Methylomagnum ishizawai: one gene and its partners. The protein of the gene in region 1 interacts with the protein of each later gene in a pairwise test. Links are inferred from orthologs where the notes say so. Each region holds a gene or a part of one and is shown in the gene's direction. Other genes may lie near its edges. The genes, in order: rlmB, B9N93_RS08190 and tsaE.

Region 1 (5,357 bases):
CTTGAACCTCCACGAGTCGCCTCACATGAACCTGAATCATGCGTGTCTACCAATTTCACCACCTCGGCACGAGTGGGCTGTGGTTTGAAGTATCAGCCCGTGTGGAGCCGGTATTATGCGATCATGGCGGAAGCGTGTCAACCCTTCGCTTTTAAAAAGCGTGCCCGCCGCCGACAATCCTTTTCCGAACCACGATGCGCTAAGGTAGGCGGGGAATTTCTGTCACAATCAGCAAAATAATCATCAAGGAACACCGACTCCAAAAATGGCAAAACACAGCAACCTAAAGGATCCGTTCGCCGAGCGCGAGGCCGAAAAATACGCGCGTCCCATCCCCAGCCGGGAACTCATCTTGGAAATTATGCAAGAACGCGGGGTGCCGCAGAAGTTGGAGGAAATCGCCACCCATTTGGGACTGACCGAGGCTGAGGACATCGAATCTCTGCGGCGGCGTTTGAACGCCATGGAGCGCGACGGCCAACTCTTGAAGAACCGCCGCGACCGCTATTGCGCGGTGGACCGCGCCGATTTGATCGCGGGCCGGGTCATCGGCCATGCCGATGGTTTCGGCTTCCTGCGCCCGGACGAAGGTGGCGAAGACCTTTATCTCTCTTCCAAGGAAATGCGCGCCCTGATGCACGACGACCGGGCCTTGGTCAGCGTGCGCGGGGTGGACCGGCGTGGGCGCAGGGAAGGCGGCTTGATCCAGGTGTTGGAGCGCAACACCCAAAGACTGGTCGGGCGGTTGTTCCAGGAACGCGGTATCTCCTACGTGGTGCCGGATAACAAGCATATCGCCCACGATATCCTGATTCCCGAAGAGCATCTGTGCGCCGCCCAGCCGGGGCAGTTCGTCCTGGTCGAACTCATCGAGCAGCCCACCCGCCAGCGCGATCCCATCGGCAAGATCACCCAGGTCATCGGCGATCATATGGCCCCCGGCATGGAAATCGAAGTCGCGATCCGCAGCTTCGACCTGCCCGCCGAATGGCCCGACGCGGTCCTCGCCCAAACCGCCGGGATGGACGAGAACGTGCCCGAAGCGGCCAAGGCGGGCCGCGAGGATGTGCGCCATCTGCCCCTCGTCACCATCGACGGCGAGGACGCCCGCGATTTCGACGACGCGGTGTATTGCGAGCGCACGCCCAAGGGCTGGAAGCTCTACGTCGCCATCGCCGATGTGTCCGCCTATGTGCTGCCCGGTACGGCCTTGGACGAGGAGGCCCGGAAGCGCGGCACTTCGGTCTATTTTCCGGACCGGGTGATTCCGATGTTGCCGGAAATCCTGTCCAACGGTCTTTGTTCGCTCAAGCCCGAGGTCGAGCGGCTGTGTATGGTGTGCGAGATGTACATCACCGCCGAGGGCGGCATTTTGCGCGCGCGTTTCTTCTCCGGCCTGATGCGCTCCAAGGCGCGGCTGACCTACACGGAAGTCGCCAAGCTGCTGGTCGAGGGCGACAAGGGGTTGCGCCGCCAATACCGCGACCTGCTGCCGCATCTGGAAGAACTCCATGCCTTGTACCGGGTATTGCGCCGCGCCCGCGAGGAACGGGGCGCGATGGATTTCGACACCCAGGAATCGCGCATCGTATTCGGCGAGGGCAAGAAGATCGAGAAGATCGTGCCGGTGGTCCGTAACGACGCCCACCGCTTGATCGAGGAATGCATGTTGGCTGCCAACACCGCCACCGCCCGCTATCTCGCCCGCCAGAAAATCCCCCATGTGGTGCGCGTCCACGAAGGCCCGAACGCGGAGAAGCTGACCGACTTGCGGGCGTTCCTGGGGCGTTTGGGCCTGAACCTGGGCGGCGGCGACACGCCCGAGCCCAAGGATTATTTCGTGCTATCGGATCAAATCGCCGGGCGCCCGGACGAGCATTTGATCCAGACCATCTTGCTGCGCTCCATGTCCCAAGCCGTCTATAGCCCCGAGAAGAAAGGCCATTTCGGTCTGGCGCTGGATGCCTACACCCATTTCACCTCGCCGATCCGGCGCTACCCGGACCTCTTGGTCCACCGCGCTATCCGCCATACCCTGGAAGGCAAGCAGAAGGGCGAATTTCCCTACACGCCCAACGATATGGTGGTGCTGGGCGAACATTGCTCTTTCACCGAGCGCCGCGCCGACGACGCCACCCGCGACGTGGTGGCCTGGCTCAAATGCGAATATATGCAGGACAAGCTGGGCGAGCAGTTCGAAGGCGTGATTTCGACGGTGACGGGTTTCGGCTTCTTCGTGGAATTGAAGGATGTCTTCATCGAGGGGCTGGTGCATATCTCCACCCTCGACAAGGATTATTTCCATTACGATCCTGTCGGCTACCGCTTGCAGGGCGAGCGCACCGGCAAAATCTACCGGCTCGGCGATAGCGTCGAAGTAGTGGTGGCGCGGGTGGACCTGGACGAGCGCAAGATCGACCTCGAACTGGTCAAGGCCGAAGCCAAACCGGCCCCGGCGGGCCGTTCCCGCAAACGGAGGCGCAAATGAAGGCGCGGCGCAAAGTGGCGGGGTTGCACGCGGCGGAATCGGCCCTGGAACACAGCCCCGACAAGATCGTCAACGTCTGGTTGGACGAGCGCCGCAGTGATGCCCGTATCGCCGCCCTGGTGCGGCAACTCGACGCCCTGGGCATCGTGGCCCAGACCGCCGGTAAAAGCCGTCTCGATGCCCTGGCCGAAGGCAAGCATCACCAAGGCGTGGTGATGGAATTGCTGATGCCGGGCGAATTGGGCGAGTATGAATTGCGCGAGGTTTTGGAAAATCCCGGACCTTTGCCCTTGTTCCTGGTGCTGGACCAAGTCCAGGACCCCCACAACCTGGGCGCTTGCCTGCGCACCGCCGATGCGGCGGGCGTGCGCGGCGTGGTGCTGACCAAGGATCAAGCGGTAGGCATCACGCCGACGGTGGCGAAGGTGGCTTCCGGCGCGGCGGAAACCGTGCCGATCTACCGGGTGACCAACCTGGTGCGGGCCTTGGGCTGGATGAAGGACAGCGGGATTTGGGTGGCGGGCGCGGCGGGCGAGGCGCAGCGTTCGGTCTACCAAACCGACTTGAACCTGCCCCTCGCCTTGGTGGTGGGCGCGGAAGGCAAGGGCTTGCGACGGCTGACCCGCGAGCGCTGCGATTTCCTGGTCAAAATCCCCATGGCCGGGCAGGTGGAAAGCCTGAACCTCTCGGTCGCCACCGGCATCCTGTTGTTCGAGGCGGTGCGGCAGCGGCTGGGGCGCATTCCGGCCTAATGCGGTATTTCGTCGGGGCTGGCCTCGATATGGAAACTGGGCGCGGTGGGGGTGAAGCCCTGCTTGACCAGATAGATATTACTGAGGAACAGCGGCAGCAAGATCAAGGCGGCCAATCCCAGGAATTTGGCCGTTTGCCTGAGCAGGTAGCCGGGATGCAGGTGGACCCAGCTCCAGATGAAGGCTTCCAAATACATACGCCCTCCCACGGTCATCTCGATAAATCCAGGTTGGAAGATGGTGTGGCGGTCCGCCAGCCGGGATACCGCCGTCGCTGGAAATAGAGAGCGCGGCGGGGGGAAAGTTCAAGCTGCGGATTCCTAAAAATCCTGGATATCTGCGCACAGTTCTCCAGCGGATGCCGCACATCAAGCATGGCGGGCACCCAACCATCCCGGTGCCGAATTTGTTGCCCCGCGCCCCCTGTCATAAAATGCCCGACTTTTCCAGCCCGATCCCACAGCCATGACCGCGATCCCGATCCCGCATCCCACCGAAAGCAAAGACAGCGTCCGCGCCCTGTACTGGCAAGAGGGCTTGTTGCGCGTACTCGACCAGCGCCAACTCCCCGGCACACTCCATTATGACGACTGCGCCACGGTCGGCGCGGTGGCCGAGGCCATCGCCACCATGCGCGTGCGCGGCGCTCCCGCCATCGGCATCGCGGCGGCGTATGGCGTGGTGCTGGCGGCGATAGCGCGTTATGCCGCCGCACCCGCCACCTGGAAAACCGCCATCGAAACCGATCTCGACACCTTGGCCCGGTCCCGGCCCACAGCGGTGAATTTGTTTTGGGCCTTGGAGCGGATGCGCGGTTTGATCCAGGGGTTGGCGGGCGACCCCGTCCCGGCCTTGCTGGAAGCCGCCCGCGCCATCCATACCGACGATGTGGCCGCGAACCGCCGCATGGGCGAACTCGGGGCCGATCTGCTGGCGGGCGCGACCGGGGTTTTGACCCATTGCAATACCGGCTCGCTCGCCACTGGCGGCTATGGCACCGCCCTGGGCGTGATCCGCAGCGCCCACCGCCGTGGCTTGGGCAAGGTTTTCGCCAGTGAAACCCGGCCCTGGCTGCAAGGCTCCCGCCTCACGGTGTGGGAATTGGAACAGGATGGTATCCCGGCCCGGCTCGTCGCCGATTCGGCGGCGGCGTATCTGATGAAATCCGGCCAAGTGCAATGGGTCATCGTCGGGGCCGACCGCATCGCCGCCAATGGCGACACCGCCAACAAGATCGGCACCTATGCCCTGGCGGTCACCGCCCGCCATCATGGTGTCAAATTCATGGTCGCGGCCCCGGTCTCGACCATCGATTGGCGCACCGAATCCGGGGCCGGCATCGAAATCGAGGAACGCGACCCGCGCGAATTGCTGAATCCCTATTTCCTGCGCGAAGACAGCATCATTTCGGCCTGGAACCCGGTGTTCGACGTGACCCCGGCCAGCCTCATCGACGCCATCGTCACCGAGCATGGCGTGGTGCTGAATCCCGGTCCCGCGTCCATGCGGGCTTTGCGCGACGCCATCGACGGCGGCGCGGCTTGGATTCCGGCCCGATGAATACCTTGGTGGCCATCGCCCTGGGCGGTTCGGTTGGTGCCTTGGCGCGGTTCTGGACCGCCAACGCCATCTATGGCTGGCTGGGCCGGGATTTTCCGGTGGGCACTTTGTTCGTCAACGTGTCCGGCTCCTTCCTGATGGGCTTCCTCACGGAACTGATGCTGCAACGCTTTTCCGCCGTGGTGGAATACCGGGCGGCGGTGTTGATCGGGTTCCTCGGGGCTTACACGACCTTTTCCACTTTCGCCATCGAGTCTTTTTATCTCATCGAGCAAGGCGGTTATTGGAAAGCCGCCGCCAATATGCTCCTCAGCGTGGTGTTGTGCGTGGCGGCGGTTTGGGTGGGCCTGATCGTGGGGCGCAGATTGTTCGCGGGCGGGGTCTATTTGGGGCTGGGCCAGGATTGGGCCTATGGGCGCTGGTTGCTGATCTTGACCTTGGGCGGCTTGGCCGGGTTGTGCGCCGAATCGGTGTTCCGCCGCTGGGGCTGGGCGGTTCCGGTCCAGGCCATCGCCTTGGTTGTTATTTTGGGCTTGACCGCCACGGGTTCGGCCTTG
Region 2 (2,948 bases), 1.6 Mb from region 1 along the record:
AACACGGCCAGTTGGCCCTCGAAGCGGATCACCGCGCCGGACACCAGAGGCTTCCGGGCCTTGACGCAGGCGGCGTTGACCGCGAACCGGGTGGCGAAATTGTCCGAGCAATCCAGCACCACATCCACGGCGGCCACAGCGGCGTCCAGGTCCGCGCCTTCCAGGCGGCGGTCCAGGGTGTGGAGCGTGATATCGGGATTGAGCCGGGCCAGGGTCTTGCGGGCCGATTCGACCTTGGCTTCGCCCAGGTTGTCGGTGCCGTGGATGATCTGGCGTTGCAGGTTGGAAAGATCGACCCGGTCGTAGTCGTTCAGCACCAGTTCGCCGATGCCGGCGGCGGCGAGGTACATGGCGGCGGGCGAACCCAGCCCGCCCAGCCCGATCACCAGGACGCGGGCGTGCAATAGCTTGTCCTGGCCCCCGGCGTCGATCTGGGGCAACAGGATGTGGCGGCTATATCTCAGGAGTTGGTGGTCGTCCATGGAGCTTGGTTCGGTCGGTGGTTGGGACGGGGATTATCGGTCGGCGCGGGCCGGGGCGGGAATAGGGCCATCGCTTGCCGTTCCCTGGACGCTGGATTTCGGCATCCGCGCCGATAATGACGGGCTTTCCAGCCCCTGGGAATGGTCGCTCTTGTTGCGGCACTCGCCACTGTTTCCCGTTTTACGCCACAATAACCGGAATCACCCGCCCGAGGTATGCCCATGATCCAAACCCAGCCCCGAACCCTGCCCAAAGAATTGCACCGCGCCCAGGAAGTGCGGGCCATGGACCGCTACGCTATCGACATCCTGGGCATTCCGGGGCTGGAACTGATGCGTCGGGCCGGTGCCGCTGCCTTCGCGGCGCTGTGCGAGCGCTGGCCCACAGCGCGGACCCTCTCGGCCATCTGCGGGGCTGGCAACAACGGCGGCGATGCCTATGTGGTGGCGCGGCTGGCCCATGAGGCGGGCTGGGATGTCCGGGTCTATCCGGTCGCGCCTCTGGCGGGGTTGAAGGGCGATGCGCTGGCGGCTTATCAGGAATACCGGACGGCGGGCGGCGCGGTGCTGGATTTCATCCCGGCGGATTTCGAGGGCGCGGAAATCCTGGTGGACGGCCTGTTCGGCACCGGGCTGGACCGCGAGGTCGAGGGCTTGTTCGCCGAGGTCATCCGCGCCGTCAACCGCTTCCGGGGCAAGGTGCTGGCCTTGGATATTCCTTCCGGCCTGTGCGCCGATACCGGGGCGGCGCTGGGCGTAGCGGTGCGGGCCGCTGTCACGGTCAGCTTCATCGGCCTGAAACAGGGTTTGTGTACCGGCGAGGGACTGGAATACGCGGGCGAACTGGTGTTCGCCGATTTGGAGACCCCGCCCATGGTGAAACACGCGGTCAAGCCTTCGGCCCTGTTGCTGCCGCCCTTGGCGCAGGGGTTGCCGCCGCGTCCGCGCTATGCCCACAAGGGCCATTTCGGCCATGTGCTGGTGCTGGGCGGCGAACAGGGCTATAGCGGCGCGGCGCGGCTGGCGGCGGAAGCGGCGGCGCGGGTCGGGGCTGGGCTGGTGAGCCTTGGCACCCGCCCGCAACACGCGGCTTTCCTGAATCTGGACCGGCCCGAACTCATGTGCCACGGCGTCACCCGGCGCGACGAGGCGCAAGACCTGCTGGGCCGGGCCACGGTGGCGGCGGTGGGACCGGGACTGGGGCGTTCGGACTGGGCGGCGCTGTTGCTGGATGCCGCCATCGACAGCGGCCTGCCCTTGGTGGTCGATGCCGACGCCCTCAACCTCCTGGCCGCGCAGCCGCGCCGCTGCGAGCGCTGGGTCTTGACCCCGCATCCGGGCGAGGCCGGGCGCTTGCTCGGGACCGGCACGGCGGCGGTGCAGCGCGACCGCTATGCCGCCGCCCGCGCCTTGCAGGACCGCTATGGCGGCGTGGTGGTGCTGAAGGGCTCGGGCACGCTCATCGTCGGCGCGGACGAATTGCCCAGGGTGTGCATCGCGGGCAATCCCGGCATGGCTAGCGGCGGCATGGGCGATGTGCTGACCGGGGTGGTCGCGGGGCTGTTGGCCCAGGGTTTGGAGCCGCTGGAAGCCGCCACCCTGGGCGTGCGCCTCCATGCCGCCGCCGGTGACGAAGCCGCCCGCGATGGCGAGCGTGGCCTGTTGGCGGGCGATTTGATGGCTCCCTTGCGCCGCTGGGTGAACCGATGAATGCGGTCCTGGACCTGCCCGACGAGGCCGCCACCCTCGAATTCGCCGCCCGGCTCTACCGCCATCTGCCGCCGGGCTGCCTGGTCTATCTGCACGGCAATCTCGGCGCGGGCAAAACCACCTTTGTGCGCGGTTGCCTACGCTCGACCGGCTTCACCGGCGCGGTGAAAAGCCCGACCTTCACCCTGGTCGAGGAATACGCGCTGCCCGACCGCACCTTGTTCCATTTCGACCTATACCGGCTGAACGACCCGGAGGAACTGGAATGGATGGGTATCCGCGATTATCTCCGGCCCGGAGCCACCTGTTTCATCGAATGGCCCGAACGCGGCGCGGGACTCCTGCCGGGGGCCGACCTGGATATCCGCCTGGAAATCCTGGGGCCAAGCCGCCGCGCCACGTTGGCGGCGACGAGCGAACAGGGCAGGGCGATCCTGGCCGCGTGGGCGGCGGGGTGATGGAGTCGCCCCGGTGATTCGGTTTTGCGTAATAAGTCCCGCTCGAAAGCTTGCGTAGCGTGGAATGCGCGGCTATTTTTCCCAAGCGCTTCAGGGGTATCCAACATGAACAAAAAATCGGTATGGGGTGGTTTATTGTGGCTGGCCGTGTGGGTGTCCGGGGAATCCGGCGCGGCCGCGGTCTGGGTGAAATCGGTGCAATGGGGGGCGGGGCCGCATCCGCGTTTGATGGTGGATTTTAGCGGGGTGCCGGGGTATCGGGTGATCAACTTGGGAAGCGACGCGCCGCTCGCCATCG
Region 3 (5,751 bases), 1.6 Mb from region 1 along the record:
CTATGTGGTGGCGCGGCTGGCCCATGAGGCGGGCTGGGATGTCCGGGTCTATCCGGTCGCGCCTCTGGCGGGGTTGAAGGGCGATGCGCTGGCGGCTTATCAGGAATACCGGACGGCGGGCGGCGCGGTGCTGGATTTCATCCCGGCGGATTTCGAGGGCGCGGAAATCCTGGTGGACGGCCTGTTCGGCACCGGGCTGGACCGCGAGGTCGAGGGCTTGTTCGCCGAGGTCATCCGCGCCGTCAACCGCTTCCGGGGCAAGGTGCTGGCCTTGGATATTCCTTCCGGCCTGTGCGCCGATACCGGGGCGGCGCTGGGCGTAGCGGTGCGGGCCGCTGTCACGGTCAGCTTCATCGGCCTGAAACAGGGTTTGTGTACCGGCGAGGGACTGGAATACGCGGGCGAACTGGTGTTCGCCGATTTGGAGACCCCGCCCATGGTGAAACACGCGGTCAAGCCTTCGGCCCTGTTGCTGCCGCCCTTGGCGCAGGGGTTGCCGCCGCGTCCGCGCTATGCCCACAAGGGCCATTTCGGCCATGTGCTGGTGCTGGGCGGCGAACAGGGCTATAGCGGCGCGGCGCGGCTGGCGGCGGAAGCGGCGGCGCGGGTCGGGGCTGGGCTGGTGAGCCTTGGCACCCGCCCGCAACACGCGGCTTTCCTGAATCTGGACCGGCCCGAACTCATGTGCCACGGCGTCACCCGGCGCGACGAGGCGCAAGACCTGCTGGGCCGGGCCACGGTGGCGGCGGTGGGACCGGGACTGGGGCGTTCGGACTGGGCGGCGCTGTTGCTGGATGCCGCCATCGACAGCGGCCTGCCCTTGGTGGTCGATGCCGACGCCCTCAACCTCCTGGCCGCGCAGCCGCGCCGCTGCGAGCGCTGGGTCTTGACCCCGCATCCGGGCGAGGCCGGGCGCTTGCTCGGGACCGGCACGGCGGCGGTGCAGCGCGACCGCTATGCCGCCGCCCGCGCCTTGCAGGACCGCTATGGCGGCGTGGTGGTGCTGAAGGGCTCGGGCACGCTCATCGTCGGCGCGGACGAATTGCCCAGGGTGTGCATCGCGGGCAATCCCGGCATGGCTAGCGGCGGCATGGGCGATGTGCTGACCGGGGTGGTCGCGGGGCTGTTGGCCCAGGGTTTGGAGCCGCTGGAAGCCGCCACCCTGGGCGTGCGCCTCCATGCCGCCGCCGGTGACGAAGCCGCCCGCGATGGCGAGCGTGGCCTGTTGGCGGGCGATTTGATGGCTCCCTTGCGCCGCTGGGTGAACCGATGAATGCGGTCCTGGACCTGCCCGACGAGGCCGCCACCCTCGAATTCGCCGCCCGGCTCTACCGCCATCTGCCGCCGGGCTGCCTGGTCTATCTGCACGGCAATCTCGGCGCGGGCAAAACCACCTTTGTGCGCGGTTGCCTACGCTCGACCGGCTTCACCGGCGCGGTGAAAAGCCCGACCTTCACCCTGGTCGAGGAATACGCGCTGCCCGACCGCACCTTGTTCCATTTCGACCTATACCGGCTGAACGACCCGGAGGAACTGGAATGGATGGGTATCCGCGATTATCTCCGGCCCGGAGCCACCTGTTTCATCGAATGGCCCGAACGCGGCGCGGGACTCCTGCCGGGGGCCGACCTGGATATCCGCCTGGAAATCCTGGGGCCAAGCCGCCGCGCCACGTTGGCGGCGACGAGCGAACAGGGCAGGGCGATCCTGGCCGCGTGGGCGGCGGGGTGATGGAGTCGCCCCGGTGATTCGGTTTTGCGTAATAAGTCCCGCTCGAAAGCTTGCGTAGCGTGGAATGCGCGGCTATTTTTCCCAAGCGCTTCAGGGGTATCCAACATGAACAAAAAATCGGTATGGGGTGGTTTATTGTGGCTGGCCGTGTGGGTGTCCGGGGAATCCGGCGCGGCCGCGGTCTGGGTGAAATCGGTGCAATGGGGGGCGGGGCCGCATCCGCGTTTGATGGTGGATTTTAGCGGGGTGCCGGGGTATCGGGTGATCAACTTGGGAAGCGACGCGCCGCTCGCCATCGAACTGGCCGATACCGCCCTGGCCGGGGGCTTGGCACAACCGCCCGCCGCCCATCCGGTCGCGGCCCGGATCGGCTCCTTGCCCGGCAAGGCCAAAGGCAGTCTCCGCCTCCTGGTCGAGACCAAGCGCAACGCCCCCCATCAGGCCCGCATGGAGCAATGGCCCGACCACGCCCGCCTGACCGTGGAGTGGACCCCGTCCGCCGTCCCGGCACCCGCGGCTGCTTCCACCAATTCCGCCCGCGCCCGCGCCAAACCGGTCCATTCCTTCGTGGTCGCCATCGACGCCGGGCACGGTGGCAAGGACACCGGGGCCATCGGACCCGGCGGCACCTTGGAAAAGAACGTGGTGATGGCGATTGCCCGCAAGTTGGCGTGGTATGTCCAGGCCGAGCCGGGGATGAAGGCGGTCTTGGTGCGGCGCGGCGATGAGTTCGTCGATCTGCGCCACCGCGCCGCCATCGCCCGTAAGGTGCGGGCCGATTTGTTCGTGTCCATTCATGCCGACGCCTATACCGACGGCGGGGTGAAGGGTTCCTCGGTGTATACGCTGTCGGAACACGGCGCGTCCAGCGAGGCGGCGCGGTGGCTGGCCGACAGCGAGAACGCCGCCTTGGTGGGCGGTCCCAAGCTCAAGGACAAGAACAAACTGCTGGCCTCGGTGCTGGTGGACCTGTCCAAGAACGCCACCCTGGATGCCAGCGACAAGGCGGCGGAAAAGGTATTGCGGGAACTCAGGAAGGATTTCGCCGTGCATCACGACGAAGTGCAGAAGGCCGAGTTCGCGGTGCTGAAATCGCTGGACGTGCCGTCGATGCTGGTCGAGACCGCCTTCATCTCCAACCCGGAGGAGGAACGCAACCTGACCAACAACGCCCACCAGGACCGGGTGGCGCGTTCGGTGTTCCGGGGAATCAGGGCTTATTGCGCGGAGTCGCGTCGGAGCGCGGGGGCGGCGGGGTTGCGGGTGGCGGAAGTGCCCTGAGGATTTCCCGCAGTCGATTTGCAAAAGCCCCGGTGGTGAGAGCGGGGCTTTTTTGTGCCCAAAGTGATGGGGTTTGGGTATTCAAGGGGTATTCGACGGTGGCGCAGGGGCTAGGAAACTCGATAGTTGCTCCACCAAAAATGCCGGCGCTTCTTCCGGCACGAAATGGCCGCTGTCTTCGGCGATGGCCGACTTGATAATATCGGCCTTGGCTTGCAGCGCCTTGGAAAGCTTGTCGGCAACCCCGTAGCGTCCGGCAACGGCTAGGACGGGCATGGCGAATTTCTGATCCGCATAGGCCGCGACGAACTGGGCATCGTCCAGCAAGGCGCGGTAATAATTGAACCCGGCGGTCATGCCGCCTGGGCGGGCATAATGCTTGGCATATTCGTCTATGGCCTGCGGGGTAATGGCCTGTTTTCGATGCGCCCATTGCTTGATTTGCGCCGCGATATATTCCCGCTCCCGGTTTTTGGTCAGCATCTCTGGAAAACCCGCTGCCATGTGGAATCCATAATGCCACATGCCACCCTTGGCGGAATCCATATTCTCGGTTCCGGGCGGCATGCAATCCACTAGGACCAACTTGGCTACCAATTCGGGATGGACCAGGCCGAGGACATAGGCCGCTTTGCCGCCCATGTCGTGGCCCACGACGAAGGCCGGACCCCTGCCCAAATGCTGGATCAGCGCCGCTATATCATTGGCGATAGTCGGCTTGTCATATCCCGTCCGGGTTTTTTCCGAGAGTCCCAGGCCGCGCAAATCCGGGGCGACGACGGTATATTTCCCGGCGAGCATCGGCATGATCCGGTGCCATTCATACCAAGTTTGCGGCCAGCCATGTAATAGGAGCAGCAGCGGGCCTTTTCCCATTTTTACATAATGCATTTGGATGCCATTCACCTGCGCGAATCCGCTCTTCGCGCCTTTGGGCAAGGGGTTGGCTTGGGCCGGAATAACCAGGCATGACAGGGCTAATAATAACGGGGGTATTAGTTTCTTCATGGGTGGATCGAACTGGGTGGCGGGAGTTGAACATCGGTTTTTGCGCTTTGGCGTTGGTACGCGCCAAGGCGGTCGGTGATTTGCCAATGCCCGGCGGGTTTATCGCCCTCGAAACCAGCGGGTCGGTATTGTCGGCTCACCGCCGGGTTATTGCTTGCGCCCGTTTATAATACCAGTCCCCATGTCCGCTCCGCCTTCGCTATTATGCGGCCCAGCCATAAGCGATACACATCCAGACCCCGCAGTGGCAAACACGGTACCGAAACCGCCCTCAAATGGTTAAAAACCACCTTTCCAATACCCTGAATATTCCCATGCCCGGCTTCCGCGTCGTCCTCCAATCCACCCTCCTACACCTCGCCCTCGTCGCCGCCGCCGTCCTCACCCTGTTCCCCCTGCTGTGGATGGTCGCGGTTTCCCTGATGTCGCCGGACGAGGCCAACCGCTTCCCGCCGCCGCTTTGGCCGGAACAACCCAGCCTCGCCCATTACCGCGCCCTGTTCGCCCGGCTCGATATCGCCCGCTACGCCTTCAACAGCCTCGCCGTCGCCACGGCGGTGACGGCGCTCTCGCTCCTGTTCAATGCCCTGGCCGGTTACGCCTTCGCCAAGCTGCGCTTCCGGGGCCGCGACCGGCTGTTCGGGGGCTTGCTGGCGGCGATGGTGATTCCGTCCCAGGTCGCCATGCTGCCCTTGTTCCTGCTGCTGAAAAGCCTGGGGCTGGTCAACAGCTTCGGCGGCGTCGTCGTCCCCGGACTCGCCAGTATCTTCGGCATCTTCCTGATCCGCCAATACGCGCTGTCCATCCCCGACAGCCTGCTCGACGCCGCCCGCATCGACGGCGCGGGCGAATTCCGCATCTTCTGGTCGTTGGTGCTGCCGCTGTGCCGCCCGATCCTGGTGACGCTCGCCATCTTCACCTTCATGGGCACCTGGAACGATTTCATGTGGCCCTTGGTGATCCTCACCGACAGCCAGCGCTATACCTTGCCGGTGGCCCTCGCCAACCTCATGGGCGAACGCGCGCTGGATATGGAATTGATGATGGCGGGGGCGGTGCTGACCGTGCTGCCGGTGGTGGCGTTGTTCCTGGCTTTGCAGAAGTACTACATCGAAGGCTTGGTGCTGGGCGGCGTCAAGGAATAGCCCAAACGGCGGGCACAAAAAAGCCGGGGCGAACCCCGGCTTTTTCCGTCCTTAACGGTGGCGGACGCTTACAGCGTGCCGACCGCGTTCAGTTCCTTGAACGCCTGTTCCAGGCGGGCCACCATGCTGGTTTGGGCGGCACGCAGCCAGACGCGGGGATCGTAGAACTTCTTGTTGGGCTTGTCCGCGCCGTCGGGGTTGCCGATCTGGCCTTGCAGATAGCCTTCGTTCTTCTGGTAGTACTGGCGGATGCCGTCCCAGGTCGCCCATTGGGTGTCGGTGTCGATGTTCATCTTGACCACGCCGTAGCTGATGGACTCGGCGATTTCTTCCGGGCTGGAGCCGGAGCCGCCGTGGAACACGAAGTTCAGGCTGTTGGCCGGGATGCCGAACTTCTCGGACACGTACTTCTGGGAGTTGTCGAGGATTTTCGGGGTCAGCTTGACGTTGCCGGGCGAGTACACGCCGTGGACATTGCCGAAGCTGGCGGCGATGGTGAAGTTCGGGCTGATCTTGATGAGGTGTTCGTAGGCGTAGGCCACGTCTTCCGGCTGGGTGTAGAGCGAGGCGTGGTCCGCGCCGCTGT

Evidence for each region.
Region 2: the proteins of rlmB (region 1) and B9N93_RS08190 interact in binary tests that used the Escherichia coli proteins (3 or more experiments, as listed by UniProt). The link is inferred for Methylomagnum ishizawai from one-to-one orthologs.
Region 3: the proteins of rlmB (region 1) and tsaE interact in binary tests that used the Escherichia coli proteins (3 or more experiments, as listed by UniProt). The link is inferred for Methylomagnum ishizawai from one-to-one orthologs.

Annotation. Positions count from the first base shown.
Region 1 is NZ_FXAM01000001.1:3,408,771-3,414,127, reverse strand. What follows is about bases 1,363-4,362. They hold rlmB (23S rRNA (guanosine(2251)-2'-O)-methyltransferase RlmB), read left to right. Parts: upstream 1,363-2,484; coding sequence 2,485-3,240; downstream 3,241-4,362. Other genes in these bases: mtnA (S-methyl-5-thioribose-1-phosphate isomerase), read left to right, coding at 3,706-4,362; B9N93_RS15245 (hypothetical protein), read right to left, coding at 3,237-3,455; rnr (ribonuclease R), read left to right, coding at 1,363-2,488. In the rest of the region: more of rnr, read left to right, coding at 266-1,362; more of mtnA, read left to right, coding at 4,363-4,800; fluoride efflux transporter CrcB, read left to right, coding at 4,797-5,357. UniProt on the Escherichia coli protein: Specifically methylates the ribose of guanosine 2251 in 23S rRNA.
Region 2 is NZ_FXAM01000001.1:1,811,798-1,814,745, forward strand. It holds B9N93_RS08190 (NAD(P)H-hydrate dehydratase), read left to right. Parts: upstream 1-704; coding sequence 705-2,192; downstream 2,193-2,948. Other genes in the region: B9N93_RS08185 (HesA/MoeB/ThiF family protein), read right to left, coding at 1-482; tsaE (tRNA (adenosine(37)-N6)-threonylcarbamoyltransferase complex ATPase subunit type 1 TsaE), read left to right, coding at 2,189-2,650; B9N93_RS08200 (N-acetylmuramoyl-L-alanine amidase family protein), read left to right, coding at 2,756-2,948. UniProt on the Escherichia coli protein: Bifunctional enzyme that catalyzes the epimerization of the S- and R-forms of NAD(P)HX and the dehydration of the S-form of NAD(P)HX at the expense of ADP, which is converted to AMP.
Region 3 is NZ_FXAM01000001.1:1,812,717-1,818,467, forward strand. Bases 1-3,000 are described here. They hold tsaE (tRNA (adenosine(37)-N6)-threonylcarbamoyltransferase complex ATPase subunit type 1 TsaE), read left to right. Parts: upstream 1-1,269; coding sequence 1,270-1,731; downstream 1,732-3,000. Other genes in these bases: B9N93_RS08190 (NAD(P)H-hydrate dehydratase), read left to right, coding at 1-1,273; B9N93_RS08200 (N-acetylmuramoyl-L-alanine amidase family protein), read left to right, coding at 1,837-3,000. In the rest of the region: more of B9N93_RS08200, read left to right, coding at 3,001-3,012; B9N93_RS08205 (alpha/beta fold hydrolase), read right to left, coding at 3,094-4,020; B9N93_RS08210 (carbohydrate ABC transporter permease), read left to right, coding at 4,335-5,165; fbaA (class II fructose-bisphosphate aldolase), read right to left, coding at 5,234-5,751. UniProt on the Escherichia coli protein: Required for the formation of a threonylcarbamoyl group on adenosine at position 37 (t(6)A37) in tRNAs that read codons beginning with adenine.